Regions from separate parts of the Streptomyces sp. NPDC056128 genome, predicted to be linked through region 2. Evidence: predicted binding sites of a transcription regulator. Region 2 holds the regulator's gene; the other holds the start of a gene.

Region 1 (8,534 bases), on a different contig from region 2:
CAGCGGGAGGCTCAGCAGCGCGGCCACGGTCATCGCCAGGGCCAGCCCGTCGAGGCGGGCGAAACGGGCGCCGGCCCGCGCGTTGAAGACGATGTACGCCGCCCACATCGCACCCGCGCCCAGGGCCAGGGCGACGCCCGCCGGGCTCAGTTCGGCGAAGCCCTCGTGCCCGAGGAGGGCGACCCCGGCGAGGGCCAGCGCGGCCCAGACCAGGCTCAGTGCGCGACGGGCGCCGAACACGCTCAGGGCGAGCGGGCCGAGTACTTCGAGGGTGACGGCCGGGCCGAGCGGGATCCGTTCGATCGCCTGGTAGAAGAGGAGGTTCATGCCGCCCAGGGCCACCCCGAACGCGGTGACGACGGCCCAGTCGGAGCGGCTGTGGCCACGCAGGCGGGGACGGCAGACCGCCATCAGCAGCAGCGCGGCGAGCGTCACCCGCAGCGCCACCACGCCGAAGGCACCGGCCTGCGGAAACAGCAGGGCGGCCACGGCCGAACCGAACTGCACGGAGACCGTGCCGGCCAGCACCATCGCGATGCCGGTCAGGCTGCCCGCGCCGGGCGGGGCGACGGCGGTGCGGGAGGTGGGTGTGACCGCGGGCTGCGCGGCGAGGGCCGCGGGGGTCGTCTCTGCCATGGCCCCCACGCTAGGAATCCGGGCGCGGCCCGTGAAATGCCTGTTGGTCCGCGGTTATGCTCATGAGGCATGACCATGGAGCTGCGCCACCTGCGGGCCTTCCTCGCGATCGCCGAGGAGGGCACGATCACGCGCGCCGCCGCGCGCCTGCACACCGGTCAGCCCGCGCTGTCCCGCACCCTGCGCCAGTTGGAGACCCACCTCGGCACGCGCCTCGTGGACCGTTCCACGCACCACCTGGAGCTGACGGCCGCCGGCCGCGGCTTCCGGGACCGGGCGGCGGCCGCGCTGGCCGCCGTGGACGCGGTGTTCGACCCGCGCTCGCTGGGCGCGCTGCCGCTGCGCCTCGGCCACCCCTGGGCGGCGCTCGGCGACCACACCGTCCCGCTGCTGCGCCGCTGGGACGAGGAGCACCCGGACGTACCGCTGGAGCTGCGCCGGATCGACGACCGCACGGCAGGGCTGACCCGCGGCGAGGTCGACGTGGCGCTGCTGCGCGGGGCGCTGGACGCGCCGGGACTGGTCACGGAGCTGCTGAAGCGGGAGGAGCGGGTGGCGGTGGTCCCCGCGGACAGCGAGCTGGCCGGACGGGAGACGCTGACGCTGGCGGACCTCCGGGCGTGGCCGATCGCCCTCAACACGGTGGCCGGGACCACCACCCTCGACCTGTGGCCGCCGGAGGTGCGGCCCACGGCGACGATCGAGGTCACCAACACGGACGAGTGGCTGACCGCGATCGCCGCGGGCCGGGCGGTCGGCGTCTCGACCTCGGCCACCCCGCGGCTGCACCTCCACCCCGCGATCGCGTACCGGCCCCTGACGGACGCGCCGCCGGTGCCCCTGGTGCTGGCCTGGAAGCGCGGCGTCCCGGCCCACCCGGCCATCCCCGAACTGGTCCGCCTGGCCCGCGAGGTGGTCCCGCGGGGGTAGGACCCCAGGTACGGCGAAGGCCCGGGCCCCCTCACAGGGTCCGGGCCTCCGTCTCATCCGGCAGCGTCCGTCACGCCGCGACCGGAGTCGTGCGCACCGCCCCGTTGGTCGCGGGGGCGAGCGCCAGTTCCAGCACCTGCCGGACGTCGCTGACGGCGTGGACGTCGAGCTTGTCCAGCACCTCCGCCGGGACGTCGTCCAGGTCGGGCTCGTTGCGCTTGGGGATGATCACCGTGGTGACCCCCGCCCGGTGCGCCGCGAGCAGCTTCTGCTTGACCCCGCCGATCGGCAGGACGCGTCCGGTCAGCGACACCTCGCCGGTCATCGCCACGTCGGTGCGGACCAGCCGGCCGGACAGCAGCGAGGCGAGGGCCGTGGTCATGGTGACGCCGGCGCTCGGGCCGTCCTTGGGGACCGCGCCCGCCGGGAAGTGGATGTGCGCTCCCCGGTCCTTCAGGTCGCCCACCGGCAGTTCCAGCTCGGCGCCGTGGCTGCGCAGGAAGCTCAGCGCGATCTGCGCCGACTCCTTCATCACGTCGCCCAGCTGACCGGTCAGGGTCAGCCCCGCCGCGCCCGTCTCCGGGTCGGCCAGCGACGCCTCGACGTAGAGGACGTCGCCGCCCGCGCCGGTGACCGCGAGGCCGGTGGCCACGCCGGGCACCGAGGTCCGCCGCTCGGCCGGGTCCTGGGCGGACTCGGGCACGTGGTGCGGCCGGCCGATCAGGGCGCGCAGGTCGGCGTCGGTGACGGTGAACGGCAGCTCCCGCTCGCCCAGTTCGTGCTGGGCCGCCACCTTGCGCAGCAGCCGGGCGATCGACCGCTCCAGGGTGCGCACGCCCGCCTCACGGGTGTACTCGCCCGCGAGCTTGCGCAGCGCGCCCTCGTCGACGGTGACCTCCCCGTCGTCGAGTCCGGCCCGCTCCAGCTGGCGCGGGAGCAGGTGGTCACGGGCGATGACGACCTTCTCGTCCTCGGTGTAGCCGTCCAGGCGGACCAGCTCCATGCGGTCGAGCAGCGCCTCCGGGATGGCCTCCAGGACGTTGGCGGTGGCGAGGAAGACGACGTCGGACAGGTCCAGCTCGACCTCCAGGTAGTGGTCCCGGAAGGTGTGGTTCTGGGCCGGGTCGAGGACTTCGAGCAGGGCCGCGGCGGGGTCACCGCGGAAGTCGGAGCCGACCTTGTCGATCTCGTCCAGCAGGACGACCGGGTTCATCGACCCCGCCTCCTTGATCGCCCGCACGATCCGGCCGGGCAGCGCGCCGACGTACGTACGCCGGTGGCCGCGGATCTCGGCCTCGTCGCGGACCCCGCCGAGGGCGACGCGAACGAACTCGCGGCCCATCGCGTGGGCGACGGACTCGCCGAGCGAGGTCTTGCCGACGCCGGGCGGGCCCACCAGGGCCAGTACGGCACCGCCGCGCCGGCCGCCGACCACGCCGAGGCCCCGGTCGCCGCGCCGCTTGCGCACGGCGAGGTACTCGGTGATGCGCTCCTTCACGTCCTCCAGGCCCGCGTGCTCGGCGTCGAGCACGGCCTGGGCGCCCTGGATGTCGTAGGCGTCCTCGGTGCGCTCGCTCCACGGCATCTCCAGGACCGTGTCGAGCCAGGTGCGGATCCAGGAGCCCTCGGGCGACTGGTCGGAGGACCGCTCCAGCTTGTCGACCTCCTTGAGCGCGGCCTCGCGGACCTTCTCGGGCAGGTCGGCGGCCTCGACACGGGCGCGGTAGTCGTCGGACTCCGCACCGTCCTGCTCGCCGTTGATCTCGCGCAGCTCCTTGCGCACCGCGTCGAGCTGGCGGCGCAGCAGGAACTCCCGCTGCTGCTTGTCGACGCCCTCCTGGACGTCCTTGGCGATGGTCTCGGCGACGTCCTGCTCGGCGAGGTGGTCGCGCAGCTGCTGGGTGGCGAGCTTGAGGCGGGCGACCGGGTCGGCGGTCTCCAGCAGCTCGACCTTCTGCTCGGTGGTGAGGAACGGCGAGTAACCGGAGTTGTCGGCCAGCGCGGAGACGTCGTCGATGGCCTGGACGCGGTCGACGACCTGCCAGGCGGCGCGCTTGCGCAGCCAGGCGGTGGCGAGCGCCTTGTACTCCTTCACCAGCTCGGCGACCTGGCCGGGCAGCGGGTCGGGCACGGTCTCGTCGACATGGGTGCCCTCGACCCAGAGCGCGGCGCCGGGGCCGGTGGTGCCGGCGCCGATCGCCACCCGGCCCCGGCCGCGGATCAGCGCGCCCGGGTCGCCGTCGGCCAGCCGGCCGACCTGCTCGACGGTGCCGAGGACGCCGGTGGCGGCGTGGGTGCCGTCGATGCGCGGGACGAGCAGGACCTTGGGTTTGCCGGGCTCGGACCGGGCGGCGGCCTGGGCGGCCTCCACCGCGGCCCGTACCTCGGCGTCGCTCAGGTCCAGGGGGACGACCATGCCGGGCAGGACCACGTCGTCGTCGAGCGGCAGCACGGGCAGGGTGAGCGGTGTGAAGGCGGCGGACTCAGCAGCCATGATCTCCCCTTCGGCAGTCAAGTTGAGTTACATCGACTCAATGAAAGGGAGTCCCCGATTGTTCCCCCGAGGCCGTTCGCTGTGAGCGATCAACGGTCGGGGCGCCCGGAGCCGGTGCAGGAAAAGCGCTCCCGGCCCGCGCGGCATTCCTGCCAGGATGGGCCGATGGCCATCACTTCCCCCGACTTCCGCGAGGCCCCCGAGGTGCTGGACCGGCGTGAGGGCCCGTACGGCGAGGTCGTCCTGCGCCGGCACGGGGCGCTGCTCCAGATCATCGCGAACGGCTGCTTCCTGATGGACACCTCCGACGGGCGCTCCGAGCGGCGGCTGGTCGACGCGGCGGCCGACGCGCTCGCCGGGTCCGGCGGACCGGCCGCGCCGCACCTGCTCATCGGGGGACTCGGCGTCGGCTTCTCGCTCGCGCACGCGGCGGCCGACCCCCGCTGGGGCCGGATCGCGGTCGTCGAACGCGAGCCCGCCGTCATCGACTGGCACCGCGACGGGCCGCTCTCCGCGCTGTCCGGGCGGGCGCTGGCCGATCCGCGCGCGGAGATCGTCGAGACGGACCTGGTGACCTACGTCAATGAGACTTCCGACACGTACGACGCGCTCTGCCTGGACATCGACAACGGCCCCGGCTGGACCGTCACCGAGGGCAACGACGGACTGTACGGACCGTCCGGACTGGCGGGCTGCGCACGGCTGTTGAGGCCCGGCGGGGTACTTGCCGTATGGTCTGCGCAGCCCTCTCCGGAATTCGAAGAAACCTTGCGTAATGCCGGTTTCCAGCAGGTGCGTACCGAAGAGATCCCCGTTGCCCGGGGCGTTCCGGACGTCGTCCACCTCGGCGTCGGTCCTGGATAGCAATGCCGTGGGGACTCCCCGTACGCTGCTGCTCTGACACGGATCATTCAAGCGTCAATCGCAGTCATGGGATCACCCCACGGATTCCGGAAAGCACACCTCAGGGGCGGGCGATGGAGCAGACACAGACCTCCCACAACGGCTCGGCCGCGGCCACCCAGGGCGCACAGCGCCGGGTGCTGGTGGTCGAGGACGACCAGACGATCGTGGACGCCATCGCGACCCGCCTGCGCGCGGAGGGGTTCCTGGTGCAGACGGCGGGCGACGGTCCGTCCGCCGTCGACACGGCCGAGGCATGGCAGCCGGACCTGCTGATCCTCGACATCATGCTGCCGGGCTTCGACGGCCTGGAGGTCTGCCGCCGTGTGCAGGCCCAGCGGCCGGTGCCGGTGATGATGCTCACCGCGCGCGACGACGAGACGGACATGCTGGTCGGGCTCGGCGTGGGTGCCGACGACTACATGACCAAGCCGTTCTCGATGCGCGAGCTGGCCGCGCGCGTGCACGTGCTGCTGCGCCGGGTGGAGCGGGCCGTCGTGGCCGCCTCGACGCCGCGCAGCGGCATCCTGCGCCTCGGCGAGCTGGAGATCGACCACGCGCAGCGCCGGGTGCGCGTGCGCAGCGAGGACGTCCACCTCACCCCCACCGAGTTCGACCTGCTGGTCTGCCTGGCGAACACCCCGCGCGCGGTGCTCTCCCGTGAGCAGCTGCTGGCCGAGGTGTGGGACTGGGCGGACGCCTCCGGCACCCGGACCGTGGACAGCCACATCAAGGCGCTGCGCCGGAAGATCGGCGCCGAGCGCATCCGTACGGTGCACGGCGTGGGCTACGCGCTGGAGACGCCGACGCCATGAGCCGAGGGCGGGAGGCCGCACGGAGGAGCCCCGGCCCCCGAAACTCCGGGGAGCCCTGGGGCGGCGTACGCCCGTTCTCGGTCAAGACCAAGCTGGGCGCGCTGGTCGTCACGTCGGTGCTGATCACCACCGGTCTCTCGGTGATCGCGGTGCACACCAAGACGGAGCTGCGCTTCATCACGGTCTTCTCGATGATCGCCACGCTGCTGATCACCCAGTTCGTGGCGCACTCGCTGACCGCGCCGCTGGACGAGATGAACGCGGTGGCCCGGTCCATCTCGCACGGCGACTACACGCGCCGAGTGCGCGAGAACCGCCGCGACGAGCTGGGCGACCTGGCCGTCACCATCAACCGCATGGCGGACGACCTGGAGGCGCAGGACCTCCAGCGCAAGGAGCTGGTCGCGAACGTCTCGCACGAGCTGCGCACCCCCATCGCGGGCCTGCGCGCGGTGCTGGAGAACATCGTCGACGGCGTCACCGAGGCCGATCCGGAGACCATGCGGACCGCGCTCGGCCAGACCGAGCGGCTCGGCCGGCTGGTGGAGACGCTGCTGGACCTCTCCCGCCTGGACAACGGCGTGATACCGCTGCGCAGGCGGCGCTTCGAGGTGTGGCCGTACCTCTCCGGCGTGCTCAAGGAGGCCAACATGGTCGCGTCGGCCCGCGCGGGCATCGCCTCCGGCTCGGGCAACCACACACGTACCGACGTGCACCTGGCGCTCGACGTCTTCCCGCCGGAGCTGACCGCGCACGCCGACCCCGAGCGCATCCACCAGGTCGTCGCCAACCTCATCGACAACGCGGTCAAGCACAGCCCGCCGCACGGCCGCGTGACGGTCCGGGCGCGCCGCGGGGAGCTGCCCGAATCGCTCGAGCTGGAGGTTCTCGACGAGGGTCCCGGCATTCCGCGCTCGGAGTGGCGCCGGGTGTTCGAGCGGTTCAACCGGGGTTCGGTGTCCCGGCCGCACGGTCCCGGCAGCGACGGCGGCACCGGTCTGGGCCTCGCGATCGCGCGCTGGGCGGTGGATCTGCACGGCGGCCGGATCGGCGTGGCCGAATCCGAGCGCGGCTGCCGGATTCTCATCACTCTTCCGGGCCTGCCGTCGACGCCGGGTTGACGTAGGGTTCGAAGCGGAGCTTCAAGATCCACGAGTATCCGCCCTGGCGGACACGTGTGATCAGGGACAGGCCCGCGTTTTCCCGGCGCCGGGTCCCGCTCCGCCCTTCCCACGCGCAGCAGAACCTCGCTTGTTTCCCGCCATTTCCAGCGCCGAAACACCGTCTGCAATGTGACTTACGCGACGATGAACGGGCCCGACCTGACCTTCGGGGTCGGCAAGGCGTAGCCTTGATTCCCGCTGTCCACCATCTTGTGAAGCGGAAGAGGGCGGTTCTCGCCGTGTCGCCACAGTCCCCCAGTAACTCGAGCATCTCGACCGACACCGACCAAGCGGGCAAGAACCCCGCTGCCGCGTTCGGTGCCAACGAGTGGCTCGTTGACGAGATCTATCAGCAGTACCTCCAGGACCCCAATTCCGTGGACCGAGCCTGGTGGGACTTCTTCGCCGACTACAAGCCCGGGGCGCCCGCGGCCCAGGCCGCCGCCCCCGCGGCCACGGCCACGGACTCCGGCAGCGCGCCACAGGCCGCCCCCGCACCACAGGCGCAGGCTCCCGCCCCGGCCCAGCCGAAGGCGGCCGCCCAGCCGGCCGCCCCCGCGAAGCCCGCCGCCGCGGCTCCCGCGGCTCCGGCCGCCAAGCCCGCCGCCGCGCCGGCCAAGCCCGCGGCCCAGCCGCAGGCGAAGGCCGCCGCGCCCGCGAAGGACGCCGCCACCGCCACCGAGGGCCCCGAGCTGGTGACCCTGCGCGGCCCGGCCGCCGCGGTCGCGAAGAACATGAACGCCTCGCTGGAGCTGCCCACGGCCACGTCCGTGCGCGCCGTCCCGGTGAAGCTGCTGTTCGACAACCGCATCGTCATCAACAACCACCTCAAGCGGGCCCGGGGCGGGAAGATCTCCTTCACGCACCTGATCGGCTACGCGATGGTGCAGGCCATCAAGGCCATGCCGACGATGAACCACTCGTTCGGCGAGAAGGACGGCAAGCCGACCCTCGTCAAGCCCGCGCACGTCAACCTCGGTCTCGCCATCGACCTGGTCAAGCCCAACGGCGACCGCCAGCTGGTCGTCGCGGCGATCAAGAAGGCCGAGACGCTGAACTTCTTCGAGTTCTGGCAGGCCTACGAGGACATCGTCCGCCGCGCCCGCGACGGCAAGCTGACGATGGACGACTTCTCCGGCGTCACGGTCTCCCTGACCAACCCCGGCGGCCTCGGCACCGTCCACTCGGTGCCGCGCCTGATGCCCGGCCAGTCGGTCATCATGGGCGTCGGCTCCATGGACTACCCCGCGGAGTTCCAGGGCACCAGCCAGGACACCCTGAACAAGCTCGGCATCTCGAAGGTCATGACGCTCACGTCGACCTACGACCACCGGGTCATCCAGGGCGCCGCCTCCGGCGAGTTCCTGCGCCAGGTCGCCAACCTGCTCCTCGGCGAGAACGGCTTCTACGACGAGATCTTCAAGGCGCTGCGCATCCCCTACGAGCCGGTCCGCTGGCTCAAGGACATCGACGCCAGCCACGACGACGACGTCACCAAGGCCGCCCGCGTCTTCGAGCTGATCCACTCCTACCGGGTCCGCGGCCACGTCATGGCCGACACCGACCCGCTGGAGTACCAGCAGCGCAAGCACC
Region 2 (8,534 bases):
GACGCCGGGATCCAGCTGTCCGAGATCGACCACGTCGTTCTCGTCGGCGGCTCGACCCGTATGCCGGCCGTCGCCGAGCTGGTCAAGGAGCTGACCGGCGGCAAGGACGCCAACAAGGGCGTCAACCCGGACGAGGTCGTCGCCATCGGCGCCGCCCTGCAGGCCGGTGTCCTCAAGGGCGAGGTCAAGGACGTCCTGCTCCTCGACGTCACCCCGCTGTCCCTCGGTATCGAGACCAAGGGCGGCATCATGACCAAGCTGATCGAGCGGAACACGACGATCCCGACGAAGCGTTCGGAGATCTTCACCACCGCCGAGGACAACCAGCCCTCCGTGCAGATCCAGGTCTACCAGGGCGAGCGCGAGATCGCGGCGTACAACAAGAAGCTCGGGATGTTCGAGCTGACCGGTCTGCCGCCGGCGCCCCGCGGCGTCCCGCAGATCGAGGTCGCCTTCGACATCGACGCCAACGGCATCATGCACGTGACCGCGAAGGACCTGGGCACGGGCAAGGAGCAGAAGATGACCGTCACCGGCGGCTCCTCGCTGCCGAAGGACGAGGTCGACCGGATGCGCCAGGAGGCCGAGAAGTACGCGGAGGAGGACCACGCCCGCCGCGAGGCCGCCGAGTCCCGCAACCAGGGCGAGCAGCTCGTCTACCAGACGGAGAAGTTCCTCAAGGACAACGAGGACAAGGTCCCGGGCGAGATCAAGACCGAGGTCGAGGAGTCCGTCGCCGAGCTGAAGGAGAAGCTCAAGGGCGAGGACACCGCCGAGATCCGCACCGCCACGGAGAAGGTCGCCGCCGTCTCGCAGAAGCTGGGCCAGGCCATGTACGCCGACGCCCAGGGCGCGCAGGCCGCCGGTGGCGAGGCCCCGGGCGCCGGTGCCACCGCCGGTGACGGCGACAAGGCCGACGACGACGTCGTCGACGCCGAGATCGTGGACGACGAGCGCAAGGACGGTGCCGCGTGACGGAGGAGACCCCGGGCTTCGAAGAGAAGCCCGACGTCCCCTCCGGCGCCAGCCCTGACGACGCCGAGCCGAAGGCCGCCGCCCCCTCTTCGGAGGAGGGCGCGGCCCCGGCCGGGGACGCGAGCGAGAACGCGGGCCTGGTGGCCCAGCTGGACCAGGTGCGTACGGCGCTCAACGAGCGCACGGCGGACCTCCAGCGGCTCCAGGCCGAGTACCAGAACTACCGCCGCCGCGTGGAGCGGGACCGCGTCGCGGTCAAGGAGGTCGCCGTCGCGAACCTCCTGACCGAGCTGCTCCCGATGCTGGACGACATCGGCCGCGCCCGGGAACACGGGGAGCTGGTCGGTGGCTTCAAGTCCGTCGCGGAGTCGCTGGAGACGGTCATCGCCAAGATGGGCCTCCAGCAGTTCGGCAAGGAGGGCGAGCCCTTCGACCCGACGATCCACGAGGCCCTGATGCACTCCTACGCACCGGACGTCACCGAGACGACCTGCGTGGCGATCCTCCAGCCGGGGTACCGGATCGGCGAGCGCACCATCCGCCCCGCGCGGGTGGCCGTCGCCGAGCCGCAGCCCGGCGCGCAGACCGTCAAGCCGGCCGAGGAGAGCACCGAGGCCAAGGACGGCTCCGACTCCCCGGAGAACAAGGAGAGCGGTGGCCCGGAGGAGGGCTGACGTCAGTAGGCGAAGCGGGAAGGAGGGACGTCGGGGATGAGCACCAAGGACTTCATCGAGAAGGACTACTACAAGGTCCTCGGCGTCCCCAAGGACGCCACCGAGGCCGAGATCAAGAAGGCGTACCGGAAGCTCGCCCGCGAGTACCACCCGGACGCCAACAAGGGGAACGTCAGGGCGGAGGAGCGCTTCAAGGAGATTTCCGAGGCCAACGACATCCTCGGTGACCCCAAGAAGCGCAAGGAGTACGACGAGGCCCGCGCCCTCTTCGGCAACGGCGGATTCCGTCCGGGGCCGGGCGCGGGCGGCGGCGGCACCTTCAACTTCGACCTGGGCGACCTCTTCGGAGGCGGCGCCCAGGGCGGGGGCCAGGGAGGCGGCGCCGGCGGCTTCGGCGGCGGGCTCGGGGACGTCTTCGGCGGCCTGTTCAACCGCACCGGTGGCGGTCCCGGCACCGGCACGCGGACCCAGCCGCGGCGCGGCCAGGACATCGAGTCCGAGGTCACGCTGAGCTTCACGGAGGCCATCGAGGGCGCCACGGTCCCGCTGCGGATGTCCTCGCAGGCGCCCTGCAAGGCCTGTTCGGGGACCGGCGACAAGAACGGCACACCGCGCGTGTGCCCGACCTGCGTCGGCACCGGCCAGGTCGCGCGGGGCTCGGGCGGCGGCTTCTCGCTCACCGACCCGTGCCCGGACTGCAAGGGCCGCGGCCTGATCGCCGAGGACCCCTGCGACGTCTGCAAGGGCTCCGGACGCGCCAAGTCCTCGCGGACGATGCAGGTCCGCATCCCGGCCGGGGTGTCGGACGGGCAGCGCATCCGGCTGCGCGGCAAGGGCACGCCGGGCGAGCGGGGCGGCCCGGCAGGCGACCTGTACGTGGTCGTGCACGTCAAGGACCACTCCGTCTTCGGCCGCAGGGGCGACAACCTCACGGTCACCGTCCCGGTCACCTACGCCGAGGCGGCCCTCGGCGGCGAGGTCCGGGTGCCGACCCTGGGCGGTCCGCCCGTCACGCTGAAGCTTCCGCCGGGCACGCCCAACGGGCGTACCATGCGGGCCCGCGGCAAGGGCGCGGTCCGCAAGGACGGCAGCCGGGGCGACCTTCTGGTCACCGTCGAGGTGAGTGTTCCGAAGGACCTGACGGGGAAGGCTCGTGACGCGCTTGAGGCGTATCGCGAGGCGACCGCGGACGAGGATCCGCGGGCGGAGTTGTTCCAGGCCGCGAAGGGAGCTTGATGGGGATGGACGGTCGTCGACGCAACCCGTATGAACTGACCGAGGAGACCCCGGTCTACGTCATCTCGGTGGCGGCCCAGCTCTCCGGTCTGCACCCGCAGACCCTGCGCCAGTACGACCGCCTCGGCCTGGTCTCCCCGGACCGCACGGCCGGGCGCGGCCGGCGCTACTCGGCCCGTGACATCGAGCTGCTCCGCACGGTGCAGCAGCTGTCGCAGGACGAGGGAATCAACCTGGCCGGAATCAAGCGCATCATCGAACTGGAGAACCAGGTCGCCGCGTTGCAGGCCCGCGTGGCGGAGATGGCCGACGCCCTCGACGGGGCGGCGACGGCGATGCGCCAGCGCGAGGCGGCGGTGCACGCGTCGTACCGCCGTGACCTGGTCCCGTACCAGGAGGTGCAGCAGACCAGCGCCCTGGTCGTGTGGCGGCCCAAGCGGCAGCAGTCGGACTGACGGCGCCATTGAAGGGGCCCGGGGGCGCGCACTAAGCGCGCCGCTCCCGGGCCCCTTCGCGTGCGCCACCCGCTCGCGCCCCCCCGAGCCGGCGTCAGCCGGGAAGCAGCTCGCCGGCCGCGTCGACGGCCAGCGTCCACATGGACTGGGCGCCGGTGCCGAACGCGGTGGCCAGCGCGTAGCCGAGGGACGCGTCCAGGGCCTCGCACCCGGCGTCCTCGCGCCACTCCGCCCGCACGTGGCCTCGTCCCTCGCCGTCACCGGAGAAGTCCCCCACGTGCTCCCCGTCGCGCGAGAGGCGGCTGCCCAGGGCCGAGTCGGGCACCAGGCGCCAGGTGCGGCCGGCGTACCGGACGTCGACGGCGAACGAGCGCCGGGTCAGCCGCCCCTTCGACGGGCTGATCACGGCCTCCTCGCCGTCGACGGTCAGCGTGAGCCGGCTGCCGTCCCGGGTGCCGACGGGGGTGTGCTCGTCGGTCTCCGTGCCCTCCGCGCGGCGCAGCTCGACGCGGGGCAGCGCGTCGCCCTCGACGGTGACCTCCCCGAGGCCGGTGTCCAGCCGGACGGTCAGGGCGCCGAAGCGCGCGTCCTCGGTGACGTGGGCCATGCGGTCTTCCTTCGCCGTGCGGTGGCTGACGGGTGGTCGGTATGCGTCAGGTGGTCGGTGTGCGACCGGGGCTCAGTACGTCAGACGCCCATGGGCGCCCGCGCGTTGTGCACCCAGGTGTGACCGGGGCGTGAGAGCGCTCCCGGAAGATCTCCGCACACTGTTCGCAGAACTTTCGCCGGATAAGTGGAACGTACTGTGCCCATCTCGTTAAGTGGTTCCCCTTGACGCCGATGGTGGGTGAAGCGTTGGCTTTTCAGTCACATGGGTCGCACTGCTGTACCCACGTCCCGAATCGCACCTGAAGTGAGCCCTCACATGCGCCGTATCGCCATCACCATGGCTGCCACCTCGATGTCCCTCGTGCTGGCCGGCTGCGGCGTGCTCGGCGCGACGGAGAGCAGCGACGAGGCGAGCCCGACCAAGGGCAACGACATCACCGTGGGGCTGCTGCTGCCGGAGAAGGCGAACACGCGCTACGAGCAGTTCGACTACCCCTTCTTCAAGGCCAAGGTCGGCGAGCTCACGAACGACGCGGGCAACGTCAAGTACGCCAACGCCGAGGCGAGCGCGTCGAAGCAGGCCGAGCAGATGCAGCAGATGATCGACGACAAGGTCGACGTGATCGTGCTGGACGCGGTCGACTCGCAGTCCATCGGGGACGGCGTGCAGAAGGCCAAGGACGCCGGCATCCCGGTCATCGCCTACGACCGGCTGGCCGAGGGCCCGATCGACGCGTACATCTCCTTCGACAACGAGCTGGTCGGCGAGGTGCAGGGCCGCTCCCTGCTCGACGCGCTCGGTGGCGCGGACAGCTCCGACAAGGTCGTCATGATGAACGGCTCGCCCACCGACCCGAACGCCAAGCAGTTCAAGGCCGGCGCGATGTCCGAGCTGAACGGCAAGGTGACGATCGCCCAGTCCTTCGACACCAAGGACTGGAAGCCGGAGAACGCCGAGGCGAACATGACCGAGGCGATCGAGAAGATCGGCAAGAACAACATCGCGGGCGTCTACTCCGCCAACGACGGCATGGCGGGCGGCATCATCAAGGCCCTGGAGGACGCGGGCGTCACCGACCTGCCGCCGATCACCGGCCAGGACGCGGAACTCGCCGCGGTGCAGCGGATCGTCACCGGCGAGCAGTACATGAGCGTCTACAAGTCCTACCCGCAGGAGGCCGAGAACGCCGCGGAGATGGCCGTGGCACGGGTCCAGGGCCGGGACATCCAGTTCGACGCACTCGCCCGCGACAAGGTCGACAGCCCCACCCACAAGGGCATCCCCGCCCAGCTCGTCCCCGTCGTCGCCCTCACCCAGGGCAACATCGACGAGACGGTCATCGCGGACGGCTTCTACAAGGTCAGCGACATCTGCACGGCGAAGTACGCGGACGCTTGCGCGGAGATCGGCCTGAAGTAGGCAGTCCACCCCCCCGGCAGGGCGGGGGGCGCGTTCACACCCCCCAACGGGTGGATTCTCCGTTCGATCGTCCCCGAGCAGTCTGGGAGCCACAGGAAACGCACGGCTCTCCGCGGTGCGTTTCCCTCCCTGCCGCCTGTCGCGGCACGGGTACTCCGTCAGACGAGGGGACACACTTCAGTGAACGTCAGAATCGCTCGACGGCTCGGGGTCGGGGCCATCGCCGCCCTGGCCCTGAGCACGGCGACGCCCGCCTTCGCGTACGAGATCGGCCCGCACTCCTACAGCGGCGAACTCCGGTTCTGGACCGAGGGCAACCGGTCCATCATGAACATCAAGGACACGGGTTCCAGCCACTGGGTGAAGGCGGAGTACTACCGTGTGGCCCACTCGGGCACCAAGCTGACCCTGTGGAACAAGAACGGCCCGAACGGTCCTTCCGACAACGACGGGAACAGGGGCACCGTCGAGAGCGGTAGGCACTCCGAGATCTACAAGGCCCGCGGCACGGTGGCCCGCAACAACCTGCCCGACTGGCACACCAGTTGGCACTCGGGCTGACGCAGTCCCGCCCACGCAGCCCGACCACTGCCTGACCGAGGGGCCGACCCGGCCCCTCGGTCAGGCATGCGTTGTCAGCGACGTACACATCGAGTGATCCCCCCGACCAAGGGAGCTCCGCGTGACCTCAACCCCCCGTCCCCCTGTTCTGCGGCTGAGCGAGGTGGTCTACGGCGTGTCCGGCCGGAGTCTGCTCGCCGGTGCCGATCTCACCGTGCCGCCGGGTAGTTCCGTCTCCGTGATGGGGCCGTCCGGGAGCGGGAAGTCGACCCTGCTGATGTGCGTCATGGGGCTGATTCGCCCGCAGTCGGGTCGTGTGGAGGTCGTGGGGCAGGACGTGACCCGGCTGTCCGCGCGGGCCCTCGCCGCGCACCGGCGGCGGCACGTGGGCATGGTCTTCCAGTTCGGCGAGCTGCTGCCCGAACTCACGCCGGTGGAGAACGTGATGATCGCGAGCCTGCTCGCCGGGGAGGCGGTGGCCGAAGCCCGCTCCCGCGCCGAGTCCCTGCTCACCCGCCTCGGTGTGCCCGGGGCCGCGGACACGCGTGACCTGTCGGGCGGCGAGAGGCAGCGCGTCGCGGTGGGCCGCGCCCTGGTCAACACCCCCGAACTGCTGCTGGCCGACGAACCGACCGGAGCCTTGGACGGAGAGCAACGGGAGTCCGTGGCCGACCTGTTGTTCAGTACCCCGCGCGAACACGGGTGTGCGTTGGTGGTGGTGACGCACGACCCCCTGGTGGCGGGCCGTGCCGATGTGCGGCTGCACCTGCACGAGGGGCGTCTGGTCCAGGCGCAGGACGCACGGTGAACGGCGGTGCCCTGCGGGGGCAGTTGCTGCGCATGGGGCGAGCCGCGTCCGGGGCGGCCGAAGCGGGCCGCATCCGGTACTTCGCGCTGTTCGCGGCCACCACCGTGGCCGTCCTCACCGTCTGCGGATTCCTGCTCGCGGTGTCCTCCTTCGACGGCCGGACCGAGCGCAGTCAGGCCCGTTGGCCGCAAGTCGCCGACACCGGCTCCGCCGCTCTGCTGTGGCGGGCGACGCTGGCGAGCGCCGGCGACCGCCAGTACGACGTGGTCTACATCGAGCCCCTGAACCCGCAGGCACCCCTGCCCCCCGGCCTGAACAGCTGGCCGGAGCCCGGACAGGCCGTGCTCTCCCCGGCCCTGAAGGCGCTCGGGCCCCAGGTCCGCCGCGAGTACGGCCGGAGCGTGGGCACCATCGCCCCGGACGGCCTGGAGTCGCCGAGCGAGTACTTCGCGTACGTACGGCCGACGGAGGAGCGACTGGACCCCGGGAACATGACCAGGGCCTCGGGATTCGGTGTCTCCTGGACACCGTCGCTCGGTGAGCACATGTACAACTTCGGGCCGAAGGAGTTCCACTGGGCCTATCTCGCGATGGTGGGCCTTCCCGCCGGCCTGTTCGTCGTGATCGCCGCCCGGGTCGGCGCCGCGGCCCGGGACCGGCGGGCCGCGGTCCTGACCGCGCTGGGCGCCTCCGCCACCGCCCGGGCCTGGTTCACCGTGGGCGAGGCGTTCCTTCCCGTGGCGCTCGGGGCGTCGGCCGCGGCCGTGGCGGTCGCCCCCGTACTCCTCACCGACGTGCCACTGCCCGTCGTCGACTTCGTGCTGTACGAACCGGACGCGCGCGCCGCGCTCCCCGGTCTGGTGGGCGCCCTGCTGGGCGTACCGCTCGCGGTTCTGGCCGCGGTGGTACTGCTCCAGCCGCGCCACCGGCCAGGTGGCTCGACCCGGCCCGTGGCCGCCGGACGGCGTCGCGAGTGGATGCTGTGGCTGTTCCCCGTGGCTCTCTTCGGCACGGTCCGGGGCACCGGGCTGGCTCCGTACGACCTGCGCCTGCCGGTCCTGGCGGCCGGGAGTGTGATCACCATCGCCCTGCTGCCCGGAGTGGCCGGCGCGGTGGTGGCGGCGACCGGACCCTCACTGGCCCGGTTGGGCGCCGCGCGCGGGCGGGTGGGCATGCTGGTCGCGGGCCGGCGGCTGGCGGTGGGCGCGCGCCCGGTGGCCCGGCTGGTGGCCGCGGTGGTGGTCGCGATCGGACTGGCCGCGCAGGGCCAGATCGCGATCAGCCTGTTCACGGACATGAGCGACCGGGTCCACGCCGTGGAGGACCACCTCGGCACCAGCGTCCTGCGGGTGTCGACCACCTTGTCCACGACCACCGCAGACGTGGCCTCCTTCGAACGGGACCTGGGGACGGGGGTGCATGCCCTGGCCATGACGAGGGATTCCCGGTCGGGGCGGATCGATCTCGTCGCGGACTGCCCGGTGTGGCGGGACCTGGGAGTCACGTGTCCGGCCGCGGCCCCTGTCGAATTGCGAACCCGGCACGCCGGTCTGGCCCTTGCGGCCGAGCTGGAGCGGTCCGTCGGGGCAGACCTCCACGCCCGTACGGGTGACGTGTCCAAGACCGTGCGTACGTCCGACGAAGCGGCCCTGGTGGTCCTGGCCCGGGACGAACGGCAGTTGTCGCTGTCACGGGTGCACCAGGCCGCCAACGCGCACGTGGCGATGGCGACGGACGTCCAGGTGTTCGCGATGGCGGGCACCTTCGGCGGCAGCGGCGAGGGCATCGCGGCCCAG

Evidence for each region. Region 2 encodes HspR, which represses chaperone genes until heat shock. Its sites were predicted from a motif close to TTGAGNNNNNNNNNCTCAA; they were not measured.
Region 1: a site for HspR is predicted at 4,083-4,101, ahead of lon (endopeptidase La). Genes of this name have one in related genera too.

Annotation. Positions count from the first base shown of each region.
Region 1 is NZ_JBHJVQ010000016.1:81,138-89,671, reverse strand. Features, by position in the region: gene ACFC1X_RS26015 (DMT family transporter) at 1-636, opposite strand, end outside; gene ACFC1X_RS26010 (LysR family transcriptional regulator) at 706-1,566, shown strand; gene lon (endopeptidase La) at 1,637-4,060, opposite strand; gene ACFC1X_RS26000 (spermidine synthase) at 4,226-4,924, shown strand; gene ACFC1X_RS25995 (response regulator transcription factor) at 5,038-5,778, shown strand; gene ACFC1X_RS25990 (sensor histidine kinase) at 5,775-6,899, shown strand; gene ACFC1X_RS25985 (multifunctional oxoglutarate decarboxylase/oxoglutarate dehydrogenase thiamine pyrophosphate-binding subunit/dihydrolipoyllysine-residue succinyltransferase subunit) at 7,181-8,534, shown strand, end outside.
Region 2 is NZ_JBHJVQ010000008.1:206,892-215,425, forward strand. Features, by position in the region: gene dnaK (molecular chaperone DnaK) at 1-975, shown strand, start outside; gene grpE (nucleotide exchange factor GrpE) at 972-1,649, shown strand; gene dnaJ (molecular chaperone DnaJ) at 1,686-2,885, shown strand; gene ACFC1X_RS18760 (heat shock protein transcriptional repressor HspR) at 2,891-3,340, shown strand; gene ACFC1X_RS18765 (hypothetical protein) at 3,435-3,947, opposite strand; gene ACFC1X_RS18770 (sugar ABC transporter substrate-binding protein) at 4,287-5,369, shown strand; gene ACFC1X_RS18775 (hypothetical protein) at 5,550-5,930, shown strand; gene ACFC1X_RS18780 (ABC transporter ATP-binding protein) at 6,052-6,738, shown strand; gene ACFC1X_RS18785 (hypothetical protein) at 6,735-8,534, shown strand, end outside.